2 regions of the Kineococcus rugosus genome follow, and region 2 is predicted to be linked to the other one. Evidence: predicted binding sites of a transcription regulator. Region 2 holds the regulator's gene; the other holds the start of a gene.

Region 1 (11,673 bases), on a different contig from region 2:
CGGCAACGGGCGCGCCGACAAGGAGCAGGTCACCGTCATGGTCACCCGCATCCTCGGTCTCGACGCGCCCCCGCGACCGGCCGACGCCGCCGACGCCCTCGCCCTGGCGCTGTGCCACCTGTGGCGCGGCGGGGGGACCTCCCGGCTGGAGGCCGCCGCCCGCACCGCCCTGGTGACGGGGCGCCGGAACGCCTACGCCGAGGCCGAGGCGGCCGCGAGGCGCCCGCGCAGGAACGTCGTCGTCCGCTCCCAGGCCAGCTCGGCGGACTCGCGGCGGTAGCTGGGCCGCTCGTCGTTGTAGAAGGCGTGCGGGGCGGGGTACTCGTGCATCGTCACCTCGACCTCCGCCTGCTCGCGGATGCGCTGCGCGGTGGCGCGGACGGCCTCGAGGGGGACGGAGGTGTCCTCCTGCCCGTAGTGGCCCAGCACCGCGGCCCGCAGCCCGGAGTAGTCGGTGCCCGGGCCGGGGACGCCGTACCAGGGGACGGCCGCGCCGACCCGCTCGCCCTGCTGCGCGGCCAGCGTGAGGACGAACGCGCCGCCCATGCAGAAGCCCACGGCGCCGACCGCGGCGGAGGTGGTCTCCGGCCGGTCCAGCAGGTACGTCACGGCGCCGGCGAGGTCGCGGGCCGCGCGCTCGGGCGGCAGCTCGGCGAGGAACCGCGCCGCCTCGGCGGAGTCGTGGGTCGTGCGGCCGCCGTACAGGTCCGGGGCCAGGGCGACGAAGCCCTCGGCGGCGAACCGGTCGACGACGGCGACGACGTGGTCGGTCAGGCCCCACCACTCCTGGATCACGACGACGCCGGGCCCGCGGCCGGAGGCCGGCGTGCGCAGGTAGCCGTGGGCGTGCCCGGTCTCGGTGCCCGGGGCGTCGAAGGTGACGTTCTGGCGCGGGTTGGCGTGCTGCTCGTGGCTCACGGTCGCACTCTGCACCCGGCCCCGCGGCGGCGCGCCTGGGGGGTCGTGTCGGCGGGGGCGTCTAGCCTCTCGTACAAACGTTCGTCCGTCCCTGGAGGTGTGGTGATCGCGTCGGTGCGCGGGCAGGTGCTCGCGGTGCGGCTGGACTCGGCGGTCGTGGAGGTCGGGGGGGTCGGCATGCTCGTCCTGGCCGCCCCGGCGACCCTGGCCGGCCTGCGCGTCGGCGAGGAGGCGCTGCTGCACACCACGCTGGTGGTGCGCGAGGACTCCCTGACGCTGTTCGGGTTCGCCGACGCCGACGAGAAGGAGGTCTTCGAGGTCGTCCAGACCGCCTCCGGCGTCGGGCCGAAGATGGCGCTGGCGATGCTCGCCGTCCACCGCCCCGACGGGATCCGCGCCGCCGTGGCCGCCGAGGACCACGCGGCGCTCGTGCGGGTCCCCGGCATCGGGCGCAAGACCGCGCAGCGCATCTGCCTGGAGCTGGGGGACCGGCTGGGCCCGCCGGTGGGCGCGGCCCCGGCGCCGGCGGCCGTCCCGGCCGGCGACGCCCGCAAGGACCAGGTCGTCGAGGCGCTCGTCGGCCTGGGGTACCCGCTCAAGCAGGCCGGCGACGTCGTCGACGTCGTGCTCGGCGGCCCCGACGGGGACGCCCCGGCCGACCTGGACGTCGCCGCCACCCTGCGCGCGGCCCTGCGCCACCTGTCGGGCCGCTGATGGAGGACCGTCTGGTGACCACGGGGGCCGACGAGCGCGAGCGCGCGGCCGAGTCCGCCCTGCGCCCGCGCGGCCTCGACGAGTTCGTCGGGCAGAAGGTCGTGCGCGAGCAGCTGTCCCTCGTGCTGGACGCGGCCCGCGCCCGGCAGGCCCCGAGCGACCACGTCCTGTTCTCCGGCCCGCCCGGGCTGGGCAAGACGACGCTGGCGATGATCGTCGCGGAGGAGATGGGGGCGCCGCTGCGGCAGTCCAGCGGGCCGGCGATCCAGCACGCCGGGGACCTGGCCGCGGTGCTGAGCTCCCTGGACGAGGGCGAGGTGCTGTTCCTCGACGAGATCCACCGGATGGCGCGCCCGGCCGAGGAGATGCTCTACATCGCGATGGAGGACTTCCGGGTCGACGTCGTCGTCGGCAAGGGCCCGGGCGCGACGGCGATCCCGCTGGAGCTGCCGCGCTTCACGCTGGTGGGGGCCACGACGCGCGTGGGGCTGCTGCCGGCACCGCTGCGCGACCGGTTCGGCTTCACCGGGTACCTCGACTTCTACACCGCCGAGGAGCTCGTGCAGGTGCTGCGCCGCAGCGCCTCCCTGCTGGGGGTGCAGCTGACCGCCGAGGGGGCCGCCGAGATCGGCCGCCGCTCGCGCGGGACGCCGCGCATCGCCAACCGGCTGCTGCGGCGGGTCCGGGACTGGGCCCAGGTGCGGGGGTCCGGGATCGTGGACCGCGCGGCCGCGCGGGCCGCGCTGGCGGTGTACGAGGTCGACGAGCGCGGCCTGGACCGCCTCGACCGCGCCGTCCTGGACGCCCTGTGCCGCCGCTTCGGCGGGGGGCCGGTGGGCCTGTCGACGCTGGCCGTGGTCGTGGGGGAGGAGGCCGAGACCGTCGAGACGGTCGCCGAGCCGTTCCTGGTGCGCGAGGGGCTGCTGGGGCGGACTCCGCGCGGGCGGATCGCCCTGCCGCAGACGTGGGCGCACCTCGGCCTGACCCCGCCGCCGGACGCGGTGGGGGCGGCGTGGCAACCCGCCCTGGACGAGGAGGATCCCCCGGCCCCGACCGGGTGACCCCTAGACTCCTCGGGCGAGTCGGTCCCGCGCGGGTCCTGCGGAACCAGGCAGGTCCTCGCCGCGTTGGGCCGGCCGAGTCGGCACAGGGCCGGCGCAGGCACCGGCGAGCCGTCGATCCCGCCGGTGCGGAGAGGGATTCTCGTGGGTGGTAGCAGCAGCTCGTTGTTCTTCCTGCTGATCATGGCTGCCCTGCTGGTGTTCATGTTCAGCCGGACGCGCAAGCAGCAGAAGGCCCAGCAGCAGATGCAGAACAGCATCGGTCCGGGTTCGGAGGTCATGACGACCTCGGGGATGTTCGGCACCGTGGTGGAGCGGACCGACCAGTACGTCGTCATCGAGATCGCCCCCGGTCTGCGGACCCGGTGGACGCCGCGGGCCGTGGCCCGCGTGGTGACCCCGGCCGAGCAGGTCCCCGACTCGCTGGAGGGGCTGGACCTCACCAAGCGCGACGAGGCCCCCACCCGTGAGCAGGACACGCCGGGTGACGACACCCAGGGCGGTGCTGCCCGTCCCTGACGACTACTGGTAAGACAGCAGTCGTCCACGAGCAGTGACAAGCTTGTGCTGACCGGGTGACACTCCGTCACCCGGTCGGCCCTGTCCCGAGGTATCGAGTGTCCAACGACCGGCCCACCGGGCCCCCACGCGTGCGCCGCGGCGCACCGATCCGTCGACCCCGCCCGGGGCGCACGCTGGCGGCCATGGTGCTCGTCGTCGTCGCCGTCTTCGCCGCGGTGGGAGCCGGGTCGATCTGGAGCGACGCCCGCTGGTCGCCCGGGCTGGCCCTCGACCTCGAGGGCGGCACGCAGGTCGTCCTCACCCCGCGCTCGCTCACCGGCGGCACCGTCCCGACCGAGCAGGTCGAGCGCGCGGCCGAGATCATCCGCCAGCGCGTCGACGCCACCGGCCTGTCCGAGACCGAGGTGCAGGTCCAGGGCGGGCAGAACATCTCCGTCTCCATCCCGGGCCAGGCGACCCGCGAGCAGCTCGACCTGATCTCGCAGTCGGCGCAGCTGCGCATGCGCGTCGTGCTCTACGCCGAGCCGACGCAGGCGCCCGCCGCCGAGCCCGCCCCGACGCCGACCGACGGCGCCACGCCGGCCCCCGAGCCCACCGCCACGGTGACCTCGACGGGCGAGCCCTCGCCGACGCAGAGCGCCGACGGCGCCGCCGCCCCGGCCGCCCTCCAGGCCGCGACCACCCCGCCGGCCGAGGTCCCCGCCGACACCGCGACCACCCCGCCGACGCTGGCCGACATCGCGACCCCGACGCCCACCCCCGGGCCGGGGCAGCCCAGCAGCACCCCGTCCGTCGCGCCGACCGACGCCAGCGACCTGGCCTGGCGGGACCTGCCCGAGGTCGCCCAGCTCTTCTACAACCTCGACTGCGCCGACCCGGCCCAGCGCGAGGGCGGCGTCGTCGACGACCCGGCCAAGCCGCTGGTGACCTGCGAGCAGGACGGATCGGTCAAGTACGTGCTCGGCCCCGCCGAGCTCCAGGGAACCGACCTCGTCAGCGCCGTCTCGGCGCAGGAGACGAACAGCTCCGGCTTCAACACCGGCCGCTGGGTGGTGCGGCTGAAGTTCAACGCCGAGGGCGCGCGGGCCTTCTCCGACCTCACCACGCGCATCTCCACGCTGGAGTCGCCGCGCAACCAGTTCGCCGCCGTCCTCGACGGCCTCGTCGTCACCGCGCCGACGGTGGACCAGCGCTTCGGCGCCGACGTCGACATCACCGGCAACTTCACCCAGGAGTCCTCCGAGGCGCTCGCGCAGCAGCTGCAGTTCGGGGCGCTGCCGGTCTCCTTCCGGGTCGACACCGAGCAGCAGGTCTCGGCCACCCTGGGGTCGGACCAGCTGCGCAACGGCCTCATCGCCGGGCTCGTGGGCCTCGTCCTCGTCGTGGCGTACATGCTGGTGCAGTACCGGGCGCTGGGGCTGGTCACCGTCGCCAGCCTCGTCCTGGCCGCGGCCCTGAACTACGGGGTCATCCTGCTGCTGGGCTGGCTGCAGGGCTTCCGCCTCAGCCTCGCCGGCGTGGCCGGCCTCATCGTCGCCATCGGCGTCACGGCCGACTCCTTCATCCTGTTCTTCGAGCGGGTGCGCGACGAGATCCGGGACGGGCGCATCCTGTCCTCGGCCGTGGAGGCCGGCTGGCACCGGGCGCGGCGCACCATCCTCATCTCCGACGCCGTCAGCCTGCTGTCGGCGGTCGTGCTGTACGTCCTGGCCGTCGGCAACGTCCGCGGCTTCGCGTACACCCTGGGCATCACGACGATCATCGACCTCGTCGTGGTCGTGCTCTTCACCCACCCGGTCGTGGCCCTGCTGGCGAGGACGAAGTTCTTCGGCGGCGGGCACAAGCTGTCCGGCTTCGACCCCGAGCACCTCGGGTCGGTCGTGGCCCGGCACGCGCTGCACCACGGCGAGCACCGCCCGACGGTCGCCGAGCTGCGCCGGGCCGAGCGCGAGGCCGAGCGCGAGAAGGCCCGCAGCGGCGGCGGGACCGAGGCCGGGCACGGCGCGGACGACGAGAACGAGGGCGGTTCCTGATGGGCATGGCGCAGCTGGGCAACCGGCTCTACACCGGTGAGTCCACCTTCGACTTCGTGGGCCGGCGCAAGCTGTGGTTCCTCCTCGCCGCCGCGCTCGTCCTCGTCTCGGCCGTCCTGCTGTGGAAGCCGGGGCTGACGTACGGCATCGAGTTCGAGGGCGGCACGGAGTTCCGCGTCTCGGGCACCTCCGACCAGCAGGCCGCGCGGGAGGCCGTCGAGGCCGTCGTGTCCGGTTCGGTCCCCACGGTCACCACCGCGGGGTCGGGGATCCGCGTCCAGACCGAGACGCTGACCACGCAGCAGCTGGACGCCGTCAGCGCTGAGCTCGCCCAGCGCCTGGACGTCCCGCGGACCGAGGTCGCGACCTCCACGGTCGGGCCGAGCTGGGGTGCCGACGTCACCCGCAAGGCGCTCACCGGCCTCGTCGTGTTCCTGGTGGTCGTCTCGATCGTCATGGCCCTGTACTTCCGGGCCTGGCAGATGGCGGTCGCCTCGCTCGTGGCCCTCTTCCACGACCTGATCATCACCGCGGGGGTCTACGCCCTGACCGGGTTCGAGGTCACGCCGGCGTCGGTCATCGGGTTCCTCACCATCCTGGGGTACTCGCTGTACGACACGGTCGTCGTGTTCGACAAGGTGCGCGAGAACACCGAGGAGGCCTTCCTCCACCGCGACCGCACCTTCGCCGACGCCGCCAACCACGCCGTCAACCAGACCGTCGTGCGGTCGGTCAACACGACCGTGGTCGCGCTGCTGCCCGTCGCGGCCATCCTCTTCATCGGGGACCTGCTGCTGGGGGCCGGGACGCTGCGGGACATCAGCCTGGCCCTGTTCGTCGGGATGCTCGTTGGGGCCTACTCCTCGATCTTCGTAGCGACCCCGCTGCTGGTCACGCTGCGCGCGCGCGAGGGGCGCGTCGCGGCGCTGGACCGGGACGTGCGCGACGGCGTCCGCCCGCAGCAGCCGGCGGCCTCGCAGTGACCCCGACGCCGGACCCCGGCGCCGAGCCGGTCTCGGCGGTCGTGGCCGCGGGGATCCGCGACGTCCCCGACTTCCCCCAGCCGGGGGTGGTGTTCAAGGACATCACCCCGCTGCTGGCCGACCCGGTCGCCCTGGGCCGGGTCACCGCCGCGGTGGTGGAGGTGGCGCAGCGGGTGGGGGCCACCGTGGTCGCCGGGATCGAGGCCCGCGGGTTCATGCTCGCCGCGCCCGCCGCCGAGCGGGCCGGCCTGGGGTTCTGGCCCGTGCGCAAGGCGGGCAAGCTGCCGCCGCCGGTGCTGCGCCGGGACTACGCGCTGGAGTACGGCACCGCCGCGCTGGAGCTGGCGGCGACGGCGGTGCGCCCCGGCGAGCGCGTCCTGCTCGTCGACGACGTGCTCGCCACCGGCGGCACGGCCCGCGCGGCCTGCGAGCTGCTGGAGGAGGCCGGGACCGAGGTCGTGGCCCTCGTGGTGCTCCTGGAGCTGGCGTCCCTGGGCGGCCGCGCGCCGCTGGGGGACCGGCCCGTGGTGGCCCTGCGCACCGAGCCCTGAGGGCCGAGCCCTGGGGGTGGGGCGCCGCCCCACCCGGCGGGGGTCACCCGGTGGTGTCACGTGGCGCCGGGGCGCGACCTAGACTGGACGCCCGGACGACGACGGAGGACGCCATGGCAGACGGTACCCACACCCACGCCGAGCCCCCCGCCACCAGCGCCCCGGCCGAGCCCGTGACGACGACCGGGACGACGACCGGGACGACCCCCGGGGAGACCCCCGCGGCGGGCGGCAGCCGGCCGGCCGCGATCGTCCCGGCACCCGGCCCGGCCCAGCGCCCCGCGAACGGGTCCCGGCCCAACGGCCCCGAGCGCCGCCGCGGCCAGGAGAGCTACACCGGGCCGGTGACCGCGGGGCGGATGCTGTCCCGGCTGGCCCGCTTCGGGCAGCAGCGCCAGCAGACCGTCTCGCCCGTCCTCGAACCGCTGCTGCGGACGGTGCGCACGACCCACCCCAAGGCCGACCTGTCGGTGGTGGAGAAGGCCTTCGAGCGCGCCGAGCGCGCGCACGACGGCCAGCGCCGCAAGAGCGGCGACCCGTACATCACCCACCCCGTCGCGGTCGCCACGATCCTCGCCGAGCTCGGCATGACCCCGCCCACGCTGGCCGCGGCGCTGCTGCACGACACCGTGGAGGACACCGACTACCAGCTCGCGACGCTGCGGCAGGAGTTCGGCGACGAGATCGCGCTGCTCGTCGACGGCGTCACCAAGCTCGACAAGGTCACCTACGGCGACGCCGCGCAGGCCGAGACCGTCCGCAAGATGATCGTCGCGATGGCCAAGGACATCCGCGTCCTGGTCATCAAGCTGGCCGACCGGCTGCACAACGCCCGCACCTGGCGCTACGTCTCGGCCGGCTCGGCGGAGCGGAAGGCCCGCGAGACGCTGGAGATCTACGCCCCGCTGGCGCACCGGCTGGGGATGAACACCATCAAGTGGGAGCTGGAGGACCTGTCGTTCGCGACGGTCTACCCGAAGGTGTTCGACGAGATCGTCCGGCTCGTCGCCGACCGCGCCCCGGCCCGCGAGGAGTACCTGCAGGGCGTGCGGGCCCAGATCGAGGAGGACCTCAAGAGCGCGCGGGTCAAGTCGACCGTCACGGGCCGGCCCAAGCACTACTACTCGATCTACCAGAAGATGATCGTCCGCGGCCGGGACTTCGCCGAGATCTACGACCTCGTCGGCGTGCGCGTCCTGGTCGACTCGGTCCGCGACTGCTACGCCGTCCTGGGCGCGCTGCACGCGCGCTGGAACCCGGTCCCGGGCCGGTTCAAGGACTACATCGCGATGCCCAAGTTCAACATGTACCAGTCGCTGCACACGACGGTCATCGGGCCCGAGGGCAAGCCCGTCGAGATCCAGATCCGCACCTACAACATGCACCAGCGCGCCGAGTACGGCGTCGCGGCGCACTGGAAGTACAAGGACGACCCCAACGCCGTCGGCGGGCAGGCCCGCCCGCAGACGGAGATGGACTGGCTGCGCTCGGTCGTGGAGTGGCAGCGGGAGTCGACCTCGGGCGACTTCCTCGACGACCTGCGCTGGGAGATCGGCGCGAACCAGGTCTTCGTGTTCACGCCCAAGGGCGACGTCCAGCAGCTGCCCGCCGGGTCCACTCCGGTCGACTTCGCCTACGCCGTCCACACCGAGGTCGGGCACCGCACGATGGGGGCCCGGGTCAACGGCCGCCTCGTGCCGCTGGACTCGACCCTCGACAACGGCGACCTCGTGGAGATCTTCACCTCCAAGGCCGACGGCGCGGCCCCCAGCCGCGACTGGCTCAGCTTCGTCAAGAGCCCCCGGGCGCGGAACAAGATCAAGCAGCACTTCTCCAAGGAGCGCCGCGAGGAGGCGATCGAGGAGGGCAAGGACGAGATCGCCCGCGCGATGCGCAAGCAGCACCTGCCGCTGCAGCGGCTGCTCTCGCACGACTCCCTGCTCGTCGTCGCCCGCGAGCTGAACCACCCCGACGTGTCGTCGCTGTACGCGGCGGTGGGGGAGCGGCACGTCTCGGCGCAGCACGTCGTCGACAAGCTCATCGCGGCCGTCGGCGGGGAGGCCGCGGTCGAGGAGGACCTCGCCGAGGCCACCACCCCGGGCCGCAGCCGGCCCAGCCGCAGCAGCGGTGAGGCCGGCGTGGTCGTGGCCGGCGCCGGTGACGTGTGGGTGAAGCTCGCCAAGTGCTGCACCCCGGTGCCCAACGACCCCATCGTCGGTTTCGTCACCCGCGGGGCGGGGGTCTCGGTGCACCGCGGCGACTGCGAGAACGTCGCGAAGCTGCGCGAGGAACCCGAGCGCATCGTCGAGGTCCAGTGGGCCTCGGCGATGCCCAGCGGGCAGGCGCGGCTGTTCCTGGTGCAGATCCAGGTCGAGGCGCTGGACCGGGCCCGGTTGCTCTCCGACGTCACGCGGGTCCTGTCGGACAACCACGTCAACATCCTGTCGGCCACGGTGAGCACGAGCCGGGACCGGGTGGCGCTGTCGAAGTTCTCCTTCGAGATGGCCGAGCCGAGCCACCTGAACCAGGTGCTCGGCGCGGTCCGCCGCGTCGACGGGGTCTTCGACGCCTACCGCGTCATGGCCTCGCGCCCGCAGAAGGGCTGAGCGCCCCGGCCCGGCGGCCGTCGCGGGGCAGGGCCAGGGCGCGCCGCGCGGTGCGGACGTGCGCGCGGCCCCGGGCCAGGTCGCTGGCCCGCTGCACCGCGCTCTCGTCGAGCAGCCCGGCCGCGGTCAGCGCCGCCCGCAGCCGTTCCGCGCGGTGCGGGTGGACGGCGGCGACGTCGAGCAGGCCGCGGGCCGGCACGGTCAGGGTCAGCGGGCCCAGGGTCGTCAGCTCGCTGGGGTCCGGCCGGCGCCGGCTGAGGCTGAACCGCAGCCCCGTCCCTGCCGGGACCGGCGGCAGCCGGCGACCGCACAGCAGGACCTCGGTGGGGCTGGTCAGCGGGTGACCGAGGTGCACCCACAGCGCGGCCGCCCCCAGCACGACGGCGCCGGGCGGCAGCAGCAGGGCCAGCGCCCGGGCGCGCAGCGGGGCGTCGACCTGCACGTCGGCGGCGACGACGACGTCGCCGACCACCCGGCGGAGCACGCCGGCGCGCAGGTCGCGGTCGGTGCCGGCCCGGTCCGGCGCCCGCCAGGGGCGGGTGGGGTCGACGTCGGCGCCGCGGCGCAGGACGGAGGGGAGCCAGCCGGTGTCCACCCCCGCAGTCCAGCAGGTGCGCCGCGACGGCGCACGGCCCCCGCCCACGGGTGTGGACGAGGGCCGTGCGGGGGGCGTGCCGGTGCGCTCAGCGGGCGTCGCGCAGGGTGGCCTGGGCCGCGTCGAGCCAGGCGCGACGGGCGCGCAGCGCCTCCTCGGCGCGGGCCAGGGCCCGGGTGTCGCCGGTGGCGCGGGCCTTCTCGACGTCGGCCTCCAGCTCCCGGATCGCGTTCTCGAGCTGCCCGGCGAGACCACCGGCGCGGGCCTGGGTCTCGGGGTTGGTGCGCGACCAGCGGGCCTGCTCGGCGTCGCGGACGGCGGTCTCCACGGCCCGCAGCCGGCCCTCCACGCGGCCGAGGTCGGCGCGCGGCACCTTGCCCGCGGCCTCCCAGCGGTCCTGGATGCTCCCCAGCGCCTTCTTCGCGGCGTTCAGGTCCTTGATCGGCAGGAGCGCCTCGGCCTCGGCCAGCAGCTGCTCCTTGACGACGAGGTTGTCCTTGAACTCCTCGTCGACGGCCTCGTTGGCGGCCGTGCGGGCGGCGAAGAACACGTCCTGCGCGGCGCGGAAGCGCTCCCACAGCGCGTCGTCGTCCTTGCGGCCGAGCCGGCCGGCGGCCTTCCAGCGGTCCATCAGCGCCCGGTAGGCGTTGGTGGTGCCGCGCCAGTCCGTGGAGGTGGACAGCGCCTCGGCCTCGGCGACGAGCTTCTCCTTGTCGCTGCGGACGGAGTTGCGCTGCTCGCCGAGAGCGGCGAAGTGGTGCCGGCGCATCTTGTCGAAGGCGCTGCGGGCGTGGCTGAAGCGCTTCCACAGGTCGTCCTCGGAGCGCTTGTCGAGCCGGCCCTCGCGCTGGGCGGCCTTCCACTCCTCGAACAGGGTGCGCAGCCGCTCGCCGGAGGCGCGCCACTGGACCTTCTCGGGGTCCTGGGCGGCGATCTGCTCGGCCTCCTCGACGATCTTCAGGCGGCCGGCGCGCAGCTCCTCGCGGTGCGCGGCCCGGGCCCGGTCGGCGGCGGCGCGGGCCTCGTCGGCCACGGTCGCCAGGGCCTCGACCCGGGCGGCGAGGTGGTCGAGGTCGCCCACGGCGCGGGTCTCGGCCAGCGCGGTGCGCAGCGCGCTGACGCCGGCGACGATGTCCTTGCCGCCCAGCTCGGTGCTGCGCAGCCGCTGCTCGAACAGGTCGACCTGGGCCACGACCTCCTCGAACTTGCGCACGTAGTAGGCGATGGCCTCCTCGGGGGTGGCGTCGGGGTAGGCGCCGACCTCGTGCTCGCCGTCGGCGCGGCGCACCCAGACGGTCCCGTTCTCGTCCACGCGCCCGAAGGCCGCCGCCGCCTCGCGGTCGACGGTCGTGGTGTGCCCGACCTCGGCGGGCGCCTCGGCCGCACCACCGGCGGCCGCGGCGGCCGGGACGACGGCGGCGGGCGCCGGGCGCGGGGTCGGGCGCGCGGAGCCGGGGGTGGGGCGGGGCCGGGGACCGGCCGCGGTCGCCTGCGACGGCTCGCCGCCCTCCTGCGGCTCCGGCTGCTCCTGCGGCTCGGGCTGCGCCCCGGCCTCCTCGGCCGGCTGCTCGGCCACCGGGGCGGCCGTCTCCTGGACGGTCTCCTCGTCGGTGGTCACGGGGGTCTGGGGGGTGTCCGCCACGTCCTGGGGGGACGCCGGCTCCTGGGGCTGCTCGGTCACCTGCCTCAT
Region 2 (11,673 bases):
CCATCTCGTGGGTGACCACGACCATCGTCATGCCCTCGCGGGCGAGCCCGGTCATGACGTCGAGCACCTCGTTGATCATCTCCGGGTCCAGCGCCGAGGTCGGCTCGTCGAAGAGCATGACCTTGGGGTCCATCGCCAGCGCCCGGGCGATGGCGACACGCTGCTGCTGACCGCCGGACAGCTGCGCCGGGTACTTGCCGGCCTGGGAGGACACGCCCACCCGCTCCAGCAGCGCGTCGGCGCGCCTGCCGGCGTCGGAGGACGACTTGCCCCGCACCTTCACCGGCCCCAGCGTCACGTTCTCCTTGACCGTCTTGTGCGCGAAGAGGTTGAAGGACTGGAAGACCATCCCGACGTCGGCGCGCAGCCGCGCCAGGTCCTTGCCCTCGGCGGGCAGGTCCTTGCCGTCGATGGTGATGCGGCCGGAGTCGATCGTCTCCAGCCGGTTGATCGTGCGGCACAGCGTCGACTTGCCCGAGCCCGACGGGCCGATGACGACGACGACCTCGCCCTCGGCGATGGTCAGGTCGATGTCCTTGAGGACGTGCAGGGCGCCGAAGTGCTTCTGCACGCCCTCGAGGCGGACGAGGGGACGACGGCCCGTCGTCGGTGACGGGTGAGGGGCCTGCACGTGGTCACTCATGCCGCTGGACCGTACAGGAGGTGCTCACCGTGTCCACCGGACCGCCACGCAGGTGACGACATCGTGATCCGAAAGTGATGGCGGCCCGTCCCGGCGGGAGCGGAACCGGGACGCCGGGCACGACCTAGACTGGGGTGTGATGAGCACGACGACCGACTCCCCGCAGACCGGCACCCCGCGCACGTACCAGGTGCGCACCTTCGGCTGCCAGATGAACGTCCACGACTCCGAGCGGCTGTCGGGCCTGCTGGAGGACGCGGGGTACGTCCGGTTCGACGAGGCCGGCGCGCAGGCGCCGGTCGAGCCCGACGTTGTCGTGTTCAACACGTGCGCCGTGCGCGAGAACGCCGACAACAAGCTCTACGGCAACCTCGGCCACCTCGCCCCCGTCAAGGAGCGGCGCCCGGGCATGCAGATCGCCGTCGGCGGCTGCCTGGCGCAGAAGGACCGCGGCGAGATCGTCCGCAAGGCGCCGTGGGTCGACGTCGTCTTCGGCACCCACAACGTCGGCTCGCTGCCCGTCCTGCTCGAGCGCGCCCGGCACAACGCCGAGGCCCAGGTCGAGATCCTCGAGTCGCTGGAGACGTTCCCCTCCACGCTGCCCACGCGCCGCGAGTCGCCCTACGCGGCGTGGGTGAGCATCTCGGTCGGCTGCAACAACACCTGCACGTTCTGCATCGTCCCGGCCCTGCGCGGCAAGGAGAAGGACCGCCGCCCCGGCGACGTCCTGGCCGAGGTCGAGGCCCTCGTCGGCGAGGGGGTCCTCGAGGTCACCCTGCTGGGGCAGAACGTCAACACCTACGGCGTCGAGTTCGGCGACCGCCTGGCCTTCGGCAAGCTGCTGCGCGCCACCGGCGGCATCGAGGGGCTGGAGCGGGTCCGCTTCACCAGCCCGCACCCCTCCAGCTTCACCGACGACGTCATCGAGGCCATGGCCGAGACGCCGAACGTCATGCCGAGCCTGCACATGCCGCTGCAGTCGGGGTCGGACCGGGTGCTGAAGGCGATGCGCCGCTCCTACCGGCAGTCCCGGTTCCTCGGCATCATCGACGGCGTCCGCTCCCGCATCCCCGACGCGGCGATCACCACCGACATCATCGTCGGCTTCCCCGGGGAGACCGACGCCGACTTCGAGGACACCCTGCACGTCGTGGAGCAGGCCCGCTTCTCCAGCGCCTTCACCTTCCAGTACTCCCCGCGGCCGGGGACCCCGGCCGCGACGATGGGCGACCAGATCCCCAAGCACGTCGTCCAGGAGCGGTACGAGCGGCTCACCGCGCTGCAGGACCGCATCACCTACGAGGAGAACCAGGCCCAGGTCGGGCGGACGCTGGAGGTCCTGGTCGCCGAGGGGGAGGGCCGCAAGGACGCCGCGACCCGGCGCCTGTCCGGGCGGGCCCCCGACAACCGCCTCGTGCACTTCGCGGTGCCCGAGGGCACCGCGCTGCGCCCGGGTGACGTCGCCACGGTGCACGTCACCCGCGGGGCCCCGCACTACCTCGAGGCCGACGACCTCGGCGCGTTCGCGGTGCGCCGCACCCGCGCGGGCGACGCGTGGGAGGCCCGGCAGGCTCGCCCGGTGGAGGAGCAGGCCGACGGCCCCCGGCCCGTGGGGCTCGGGATGCCGTCGCTGCGCCGCCGGCCCTGAGGCCGCGCCCGGGCCGTCACTTCGACGGCGGGACCGAGGGGTCCGGCACGGGGTCCGGCCCCGGCGTCGGGCCCGGGTCGGGCACCGGCGGCTCCCCGGGCTGACCGGGGTGCGGGACGGGGGTCGGCGGGGCCGGCACCGGCGGAGGCGTCGGGATCGTCACCGGACCGGTCCCGTCATCGGCGTCCCGTCGGTGGTGGTGCCGCCGCGCATCGGGGTGCCGCCGTCCGGCGTCGTCGTCGGGGGCGCCTGCTCGGCCGCCCGGTCGACGCCCTTGCGGGCCAAGTCGGCGACCCGGGACACCTTGTCGGCGTACTTGCCGTCGGTCCGCGAGTTCAGGAACTGCCCGGCCTTGCCGATCGCCCCGTCCGCCCGGCCGGAGTGCTCGGCCGCGAACGTGCCAGCCCTCCCGCGGGCCTGGTCGGCAATCTCCTTCGCCTGGTCCGCGGCCTCGCCCAGCTTGCCCTTGAGGTAGTTCATCGTGCCCACGGTCACGTCCCTCCACTCGGTCCCCGGCAGTCGTCCCGGACGGGGTCAATGCTCTGCCACCATGACGATGTGGGCCAGCCGAAGATTCCCGTGATCGCCGTGATCGGCCCCACCGCCTCCGGCAAGTCCGACGTCGGCGTCGCCCTCGCCCGGCTGCTCGAGCGGGCCACCGGCACCCCCGGCGAGGTCGTGAACGCCGACGCGCTGCAGTTCTACCGCGGGATGGACATCGGCACCGCGAAGATCACGCAGGCCGAGCGGCGCGGCGTCCCGCACCACCTCCTCGACGTCCTCGACGTCACCGAGACCGCCGAGGTCGCCGCCTTCCAGCAGTGGGCCCGGGACGTCTTCGACGACGTCACCGGCCGCGGTCGCGTCCCCGTCCTCGTCGGCGGGTCGGGGCTGTACGTGCGCGCCGCGCTCGACGACCTCCGCTTCCCCGGCAAGGACCCCGCCGTCCGGGCCCGGCTCGAGGCCGAGCTCGAGCGCGTCGGCCCGCACGCCCTGCACGCCCGGCTGGCCGCCTCCGACCCCGGGGCCGCCGCCCGGATCCTGCCCGGCAACGGCCGCCGCATCGTGCGGGCCCTGGAGGTCGGCGAGATCACCGGGGCCCCCTTCGCGGCCGCCCTGCCCGAGCCGACGTACCTGCGCCCGACCCTGCAGGTCGGCCTCGCGGTGCCCCGCGACCAGCTCGTCGCCCGCATCGACGCCCGCGTGGAGCGCATGTGGGCCGCCGGTCTGGTCGAGGAGGTCCGGGCCCTGCAGGCCCGGGGCCTGCGCGAGGGGCTGACCGCCGGCCGCGCCCTCGGCTACGCCCAGGTCCTCGACGCCCTCGACGGCACGACCACCGACGACGAGGCCCGCGAGCTCACCGCCCGCCTGACCCGGCGCTTCGCCCGCAAGCAGGAGTCCTGGTTCCGCCGCGACGGGCGCGTGCACTGGCTCGACGCCCCCGACGGCACCACCGCCGAGGACCTCGCCCGCCGGATCGTCGACCTGCTGCCCGTAGCATCGGCCGCGTGACCAGCGAGATCCCCTTCACCAAGGGCCACGGCACCGAGAACGACTTCGTGCTCGTCGCCGACCCCGACGGCTCCTGGGCACCGGACGCGCAGCTGGTCGCCGCGATCTGCGACCGGCGCGCCGGGATCGGGGCGGACGGGCTGATCCGCGCCGTCCGCACGGCCGCCGAACCGGCCGCCGCGGCGCTGGCCGACCAGGCCGAGTGGTTCATGGACTACCGCAACTCCGACGGCTCCGTCGCCGAGATGTGCGGCAACGGCGTCCGCGTCTTCGCCGAGTTCCTGCTGAGCAGCGGGCTGCTGCCCGAGGGGGCCGGGGACGGCACCTGGTTCGGCGTCGCCACCCGGGCCGGTCTCAAGCGCCTGCGCCGCGAGCCCGACGGCTCCTGGACGGCCGACATGGGCCGCTGGTCCCTCACCGGCGGCGCCCGGGCCCTCGCCGACGGGTCCGACGCCCTCGTCCAGGTCCCCGGCCTCGACGGCGTGGCCCGCCCCGCGCTGTCCGTCGACCTCGGCAACCCGCACACCGTCGTCGCCCTGCCCGACGCCGCCGAGCTCGACGCCGCCGACCTGGGCCGCGCCCCGCAGGTCGAGCCCGTCCCGCCGCACGGCACCAACGTCGAGCTCGTCGTCCCCGTCGACGGCGTCGACCTCGACGGCAACGGCGACCTCGACATCGGCGACATCGCGATGCGCGTGCACGAGCGCGGCTCCGGGGAGACCCGCTCCTGCGGCACCGGGGCCTGCGCCGCGGCGCTCGCGACCCGCGCGTGGGCCGGGGAGGGCGCACCGGGGGTGTGGCGGGTGCGGGTGCCCGGCGGCCGGCTCGTGGTCACCGTCGGTGCGGGGTCGACGCTGTCGGAGGGGACCGTCTGGCTGTCCGGGCCCGCTCAGCTCGTCGCCCGCGGGGTCCTCACCCTCACCCCTGCCGCCTGACCGTCAGCACCCGGAAGCCCCCGGACGTCGTCGTCCGGGTCGTCGCGGTGCCCGGCAGCACCCCCGAGCCCAGCCAGGAGTGCAGCGAGTCCGCGCCCAGGTTCTTCTGCACGACCAGGTGCGCCACCCCTCCGGGCGCCAGCCGCGGCAGCCAGCGCAGCAGCAGCTCGTGCAGCGCCGCCTTGCCGATGCGGATCGGCGGGTTGGACCAGATCTCGTCGAAGCGCACGGCGGGGTCGACCGCGTCGGGCAGCGCGGCGTGCACGGTCGTGCCCAGGCGCGCGGCGTTGCGCCGCACCAGGTCCAGGGCGCGCTCGTTGACGTCCACGGCGTGGACCGCCTGGTGCGGGCGCAGCAGCGCCAGGGTCAGCGCGACGGGGCCCCAGCCGCAGCCGAGGTCGAGCACCGTGCCGGGGGCGTCGTCGGGCTCGACGAGCGGCAGCAGCACCGCGGTGCCCTTGTCGACCCGGTCGCCGCTGAAGACGCCGCGGGCGGTGGTGACGGTGACCTCGCGACCGGCCAGCTCGACGGTCAGCTCGCGGCGCTCGTCGGCCGTGGCGGGCTGGGCGGAGAAGTAGTGCTCGGGCTCGGGCTGCGACACGACGGGCAAGCGTAGGGCGTGAAATGAACTCGCCCCCGTCGTGGTTGCACTGTCACGCTAGGCGCACACCACGAAGCGACCGAGGAGGTCCATGAACCAGCGCCACGTTCCCGCGACGGAGCAGTCCGCGGGACCCACGAACAGCGAACGCGACCAGGAGTTCGACCGGGCCATCGCCCGCATCCTGCGCGGTCACGGGGAGAACGCGGCGCAGGAGGTGGGCGAGAACGACGATCCCGACGGTCACACCGCGTTCGACGGGGACCAGCTCGACCTCGCCGACCGCCGCGCGCTGCGCCGCGCCGCCGGGCTGTCCACCGAGCTCTCGGACGTCACCGAGGTCGAGTACCGGCAGCTGCGGCTCGAGCGGGTCGTCCTGGCCGGGGTCTGGTCCAGCGCCGACTCCAACCGGGCCGAGGCCGAGGTCTCGCTGCAGGAGCTGTCGGCCCTGGCCGCCACGGCCGGCTCCGACGTCCTCGCGGGCGTGCTGCAGCGCCGCACGACCCCGGACGTCGCGACCTACCTGGGGGCGGGCAAGGCGGCCGCCCTGGCCGACCTCGTGGCCGCCGAGGGCGCCGACACCGTCATCTGCGACGGGGAGCTGTCGGCCTCCCAGCGCCGCGGGCTGGAGGACATCGTCAAGGTGAAGGTCGTCGACCGGACGGCCGTCATCCTCGACATCTTCGCCCAGCACGCCAAGAGCCGGGAGGGCAAGGCCCAGGTCGAGCTCGCCCAGCTCGAGTACCTCCTCCCGCGCCTGCGCGGGTGGGGCGAGTCGATGTCCCGGCAGGCCGGTGGCCGGGTCGCCGGCGGTGCGGGGATCGGTTCCCGCGGTCCCGGTGAGACGAAGATCGAGCTGGACCGCCGGCGCATCCGGGGCCGGATGGCCAAGCTGCGCCGCGAGATCAAGGGCATGGGCACCGCGCGGGTCGAGAAGCGCTCGCTGCGGCACGCCCGGGCCGTCCCGGCGGTCTCCATCGCCGGGTACACCAACGCGGGCAAGAGCTCCCTGCTCAACCGGCTCACCGGCGCCGGGGTCCTCGTCGAGAACGCCCTGTTCGCGACGCTGGACCCGACCGTCCGGCGGGCCCAGACGCCCGAGGGGCGGCCGTACACGCTGGCCGACACGGTCGGGTTCGTCCGCTCGCTGCCGCACCAGCTCGTCGAGGCGTTCCGCTCGACGCTGGAGGAGGTCGCCGAGTCCGACGTCGTCCTCCACGTCGTCGACGGGTCGCACCCCGACCCCGAGGGGCAGCTCGCCGCGGTGCGGGCCGTCCTGGCCGACGTGGACGCGCAGGGCGTGCCGGAGCTGGTGGCGGTCAACAAGGCCGACGTCGCCGACCCTGAGGTCCTCGACCGGCTGCTGCGCCGGGAGAAGAACGCGGTCGCCGTCTCGGCCCGCACCGGGCAGGGCGTGGACGAGCTGCTCGCCCGCATCGCCGAGATGCTGCCGGTGCCCGACGTCGAGCTCGAGGTGGTCGTGCCCTACGACCGCGGCGAGCTCGTCCACCGGGTGCACACCACCGGTCAGGTGCTGGACGAGGAGCACACCGCCGACGGCACGCGGCTGCTGGCCCGGGTCCGCCCGCGGCTGGCGGCCGAGCTGGAGCGGTACCGGCTCACGCGCACCGCGTGAGGTGACGTCCGCGTCCACGGCGGGCCCCGGAGGGGACCCGCTGTGGACGGCGGACGGTCGTGTCGGTGCGACGGGGGAGGATGGACCGGTGAGCACGTCCACCGACCCCGCCCCCCGCGACGTCGCGGACGAGGAGGTCGACGGCCCCGAGGCCGCCGACCTCCTCGACGCCGTCGTCGACGCCCTCGGCGGCCAGCGCCGGGAGGGGCAGGCGCGGATGGCGCAGGCCGTCACCGACGCCATCCGCACCCGCCGCCACCTGCTCGTGCAGGCCGGCACCGGCACGGGCAAGTCGATGGCCTACCTCGTCCCGGCGGTCGCGCACGCCGTGCACACCGACCACCGCGTCGTCGTCACGACGGCGACGCTGGCGCTGCAGGCCCAGGTCGTCGAGCGGGACCTGCCGCGCCTGGCCCGGGCCCTGGCCCCGGCGCTGCGCCGCGAACCCACCTGGGAGCTGCTCAAGGGCCGGGCGAACTACCTGTGCCGCAACAAGCTCGACGGCGGATTCCCCACCGACGAGGGCGCCCTGTTCGACATCGCCGCCCCCACCGTCGCGGCGAGCGGCGCCGGCGGGGACGCCGGGCGGCTGGGCCGCGAGGTGGTGCGGCTGCGCGAGTGGGCCGCGACGACCGAGACCGGCGACCGCGACGAGCTGGACCCCGGGGTCAGCGACCGCGCCTGGCGGCAGGTGTCCGTCTCGGCCCGCGAGTGCCTGGGGTCCCAGCGCTGCCCGGTGGCCGCCGAGTGCTTCTCCGAGCGGGTGCGGGCCCGGGCCCGCCAGGTCGACGTCGTCGTCACCAACCACGCCATGACGGCCATCGACGCCCTGGAGAACAGCGGGCTGCTGCTGCCCGAGCACGACGTGCTCGTCGTCGACGAGGCCCACGAACTGGCCGACCGGGTGACGGCCGTGGCGACGGCGGAGCTGTCCGCCTCGGTGCTGCACACCGCGTCCCGGCGCCTGCGCCGCTCGGCCGGCATCGTCGCCGAGGCCCTCGACGACGCCGCGGTCGCCCTGGAGGCCGCGCTGGAGGAGGCCCCGCCGGGCCGGCTGGACCGGTGGCCCGACGCGCTGGCCGACGCCGTCGTCGCCGTGCGCGACGCCGCCCGGCAGGCGCTGAGCGACCTCAAGGACGCCGGCGAGTCCGCCGGCAAGGAGGAGGACCCCGAGTCCCGCGGAGCCCGGCACCTGGCGCGCGCCGCCGTCCAGGAGGTCTTCTCGGTCGCCGAGCGGCTGGCCGCTGAGGTGGGCCGGGACGCCCAGGACGGTCACGACGTGGCGTGGGTGACCGCGGGCTTCGGGGCGGCCTCGCGGCCGCCGTCCCTGCACATCGCGCCGCTGTCGGTCGCGGGCCTGCTGCGGGAGAGGCTGTTCAGCGAGCGGACCGTCGTCGCCACGTCGGCGACCCTGACGCTGGGCGGGTCCTTCGACCCCGTCGCCGGCGCCTTCGGGCTCAAGGGCGCCAAGGGGGCCGGCACGGCCTGGACGGGGGTCGACGTCGGCAGCCCGTTCGACTACCCCCGGCAGGGGATCCTCTACGTCGCCCGGCACCTGCCCCCGCCGGGGCGGGCCGGGGCGGGTGAGGCGGCGATGGACGAGCTGGCGGCGCTCGTGGAGGCCGCCGGGGGGCGCACCCTGGGGCTGTTCTCCTCGCGCCGGGCGGCCGAGGAGGCCGCCGAGGCGCTGCGCCGGCGCGTCTCGACGCCGGTGCTGTGCCAGGGCGACGACCGGCTGCCCAAGCTCGTCCGGGACTTCACCGACGACCCCGCCACGACGCTGGTCGGGACGATGTCGCTGTGGCAGGGCGTCGACGTGCCCGGCGCCAGCTGCTCGCTGGTGGTCATCGACCGCATCCCCTTCCCCCGCCCCGACGACCCGCTCATGTCGGCGCGGGCCCGGGCCGTGGACGCGGCCGGCGGCAACGGGTTCCTGACCGTCTCGGTGTCCCACGCGGCCGTCCGGCTGGCCCAGGGGGCGGGGCGGCTGATCCGGGCGGCGGAGGACAAGGGGGTCGTCGCCGTCCTGGACTCCCGGCTGGCCACGGCCCGCTACGGCGGGTTCCTGCGCGAGTCGCTGCCGGACTTCTGGGCGACGACGTCGACGGATACGGTGCTGGCGGCGCTGCGGCGGCTGAGCGAGTGACGTCCGCGACACCTCCTGGTGGTGGGGGGCCACGGGCGTGGCATCCTCGCTCTGTGGCCACCGTCGGCTTCCTGCACACCGCGCACGCCCACGTGCGCACCTTCCGCGACCTGCTGGCCGAACGGGACGACACCGTCGCTGATCGGCACCTCGTGGACACCGGCCTGCTCGCGGCCGCTCGGGCCCGGGGGCCCGAGGCCGTGCGCGCCGCCCTGGGCGACCGGCTGCGCCGGCTGGTGGCCGAGGGGGCCGACGTCGTCGTCTGCACGTGCTCGACGGTCGGGGCGACGGCTGAGGCCGTCGGCGCCGAGCTCGGCCTGCGGGTGGTGCGCGTGGACCGCCCGATGGCGGAGGCGGCCGTGCTGGCCGGGCGGCGGGTCGCCGTGGTCAGCTCGCTGGACGAGGCGGCCGCCACGCTCGTCCCGCTGCTGCGGGAGTGCGCCGAGGACACCGGTCGCCGCGTCGACTTCGTCGAGGTGCGCTGCACCGGGACGTGGGCGGCGTTCGAGTCCGGGGACCTGCTGACCTACACGACCGGGGTGGCCGACACGGTCCGCCGGGCGCTGCGGCCGCTGGACCCGCCGGTCGACGTCGTCGTGCTGGCCCAGGCGAGCATGGTCGACGCAGCGCCGTTGCTGCGCGACCTCAGCGTCCCGGTGCTCACCTCACCGCGGCTGGCGGTCGAGGCGGCCGTCGAGCTGGTGCTGCCGGTGCGCTGAACCGGCGCCGGGCTGGCGACGGGCCGGCGACGGGTCCGCGCGGGTCACAGGCTCCGCAGGACGGCGGTGACCCGGCCCAGGACGGTGGCCTCGTCGCCGTCGATCGGGTCGAACAGCGGGTTGCGGGGCAGCAGCTTGACGTGGCCGTCCTTGCGCTGCAGCACCTTCACCGTCGCCTCGCCGTCGATCATGGCGGCGACGACGTCCCCGTTCTCGGCCGTCGGCTGCCGGCGCACGACCACCCAGTCGCCGTCGCAGATGGCCGCCTCGATCATCGACTCGCCCACGACGCGGAGCACGAAGTGCTCCCCGGCGCCGATCAGCTGCGCCGGCAGCGGGAACACCTCCTCGACGAGCTGCTCGGCGAGGATGGGGCCACCGGCGGCGATGCGGCCCACGAGGGGCACGTACGCGGGGGCGGGGTGGCTGTCGGCGGCCGCGCCGTCGACGCCGTTGACGCCGTCCACCACGCCCCACCCCGACCGCGGGGGCGGGGAGACGACCTCGAGGGTGCGGGGGCGGCGCGGGTCCTTGCGCAGGAACCCCAGCCTCTCGAGGGTCTTGACCTGGTGGGCGACGCTGGAGGGGCTCGTCAGGCCCACGGCCTGCCCGATCTCCCGCATGCTCGGCGGGTACCCGCGCTGGTCGACGCAGTCCTTGATGGCGTGCAGGACCCGGCGCTGCCGCTGGGTGAGCCCGTCGCGCGCCAGGGGAGGGTCGGGGAACTCGTGGACCGTCCCGAGCGCCTGCTCCGTCACGGGTCCGCTCTCGTCGGTGCCGTCCAGCACGTCGGCCACGTCCTTCTCCCTGTCCGATGGTCACCCGGGGCGCTGCGCGGTGCCGCGTGGTCGGTCGAGCTCGCCGACCGCCCGGTGGAGCAACGTTAGCCACCCGGCCCCCGGGCATCAAACACGTGTTCGAACCCGGCGTGTCGACCAGGCCCTGGTCGGGTGCCGGGACGCTGCCTAGGCTCGTCCCATGTGCCGGAACATCCGCCAGCTGCACAACTTCGAACCGCCCGCCACGGGCGAGGAGGTGCGGGCGGCGGCCCTGCAGTACGTGCGCAAGGTCGCCGGGACGACGAAGCCGTCGGCGCGCAACCAGGAGGCGTTCGACCGCGCCGTCGCGGCCGTCGCGCACGCCACCGAGCACCTCCTGGACGACCTCGTCACCGCCGCCCCGCCGAAGGACCGCGAGGTCGAGGCGGCCCGGGCGCGCGAGCGGGCGGCCAGGCGGTACGCCTCCTGACGAGGGCCTGGACGTCGTCGCAGGTCAGCGCGTCTGTCGGAGGGCGGTGGCAGCGTCTGCCCGCGTCACCCCCCCCGGTGCGCCCGGGGGCCGGCCGTCGCGGTCGGCCTCCCCGGGCCCCTGCGGGGGTTGCGCTCCACCGTTCGAACGGTGGTAGAACAGACGCGCCCGATCGAACACCCGTTCGATCGCGGCGACCCCGAGATGGAGGCCCACGCTCGTGAGCACCACCGCCCTCGTCCTGCCCTGCGAGCCGTCGCAGCCGTTCCTCGCCCGGCCGTCCCGCGCGGCGGCGCACCGGCCCCCGCGCGCCCGGCACGACCGCCGCCGCCCCCGTCCGGTCCGCCACCCGCACGCGGGCACCACCGGTCTGCGCCTGACCCGCCGCGGCCGCCTGCTCGTCACCTGCACCGCGGCCACCGCGCTCACCGGGGCGGTCGTGGCCGTCACCGGTGCCCTCACCGGGGCCTCGGCGGGGGTCCACCGGGCACCGGCAGCCGTCGTCGTCACGGTCCAGCCGGGTCAGACGCTGTCGGCCATCGCCTCCGGCTGGGCCCCCCGCGAGGACTGGCGGGAGGTCGCCGG

The links. Region 2 encodes LexA, which represses DNA repair genes until DNA is damaged. Its sites were predicted from a motif close to TCGAACANNTGTTCGA; they were not measured.
Region 1: ruvA (Holliday junction branch migration protein RuvA) is a predicted target of LexA. The motif match lies at 988-1,003, and genes of this name have one in related genera.

The regions. Positions count from the first base shown of each region.
Region 1 is NZ_JBJLSJ010000001.1:95,057-106,729, reverse strand. It holds gene ruvC (crossover junction endodeoxyribonuclease RuvC) at 1-280, shown strand, start outside; gene ACRYM6_RS00520 (dienelactone hydrolase family protein) at 193-918, opposite strand; gene ruvA (Holliday junction branch migration protein RuvA) at 1,021-1,632, shown strand; gene ruvB (Holliday junction branch migration DNA helicase RuvB) at 1,632-2,693, shown strand; gene yajC (preprotein translocase subunit YajC) at 2,838-3,212, shown strand; gene secD (protein translocase subunit SecD) at 3,398-5,248, shown strand; gene secF (protein translocase subunit SecF) at 5,248-6,231, shown strand; gene ACRYM6_RS00490 (adenine phosphoribosyltransferase) at 6,228-6,782, shown strand; gene ACRYM6_RS00485 (RelA/SpoT family protein) at 6,896-9,388, shown strand; gene ACRYM6_RS00480 (hypothetical protein) at 9,360-9,983, opposite strand; gene ACRYM6_RS00475 (DUF349 domain-containing protein) at 10,072-11,664, opposite strand.
Region 2 is NZ_JBJLSJ010000028.1:42,850-54,522, forward strand. It holds gene ACRYM6_RS16130 (amino acid ABC transporter ATP-binding protein) at 1-643, opposite strand, end outside; gene miaB (tRNA (N6-isopentenyl adenosine(37)-C2)-methylthiotransferase MiaB) at 783-2,291, shown strand; gene ACRYM6_RS16140 (antitoxin) at 2,451-2,786, opposite strand; gene miaA (tRNA (adenosine(37)-N6)-dimethylallyltransferase MiaA) at 2,829-3,803, shown strand; gene dapF (diaminopimelate epimerase) at 3,800-4,738, shown strand; gene ACRYM6_RS16155 (class I SAM-dependent methyltransferase) at 4,722-5,339, opposite strand; gene hflX (GTPase HflX) at 5,431-6,975, shown strand; gene ACRYM6_RS16165 (ATP-dependent DNA helicase) at 7,064-9,121, shown strand; gene ACRYM6_RS16170 (aspartate/glutamate racemase family protein) at 9,175-9,840, shown strand; gene lexA (transcriptional repressor LexA) at 9,885-10,637, opposite strand; gene ACRYM6_RS16180 (DUF2277 domain-containing protein) at 10,819-11,088, shown strand; gene ACRYM6_RS16185 (LysM peptidoglycan-binding domain-containing protein) at 11,309-11,673, shown strand, end outside.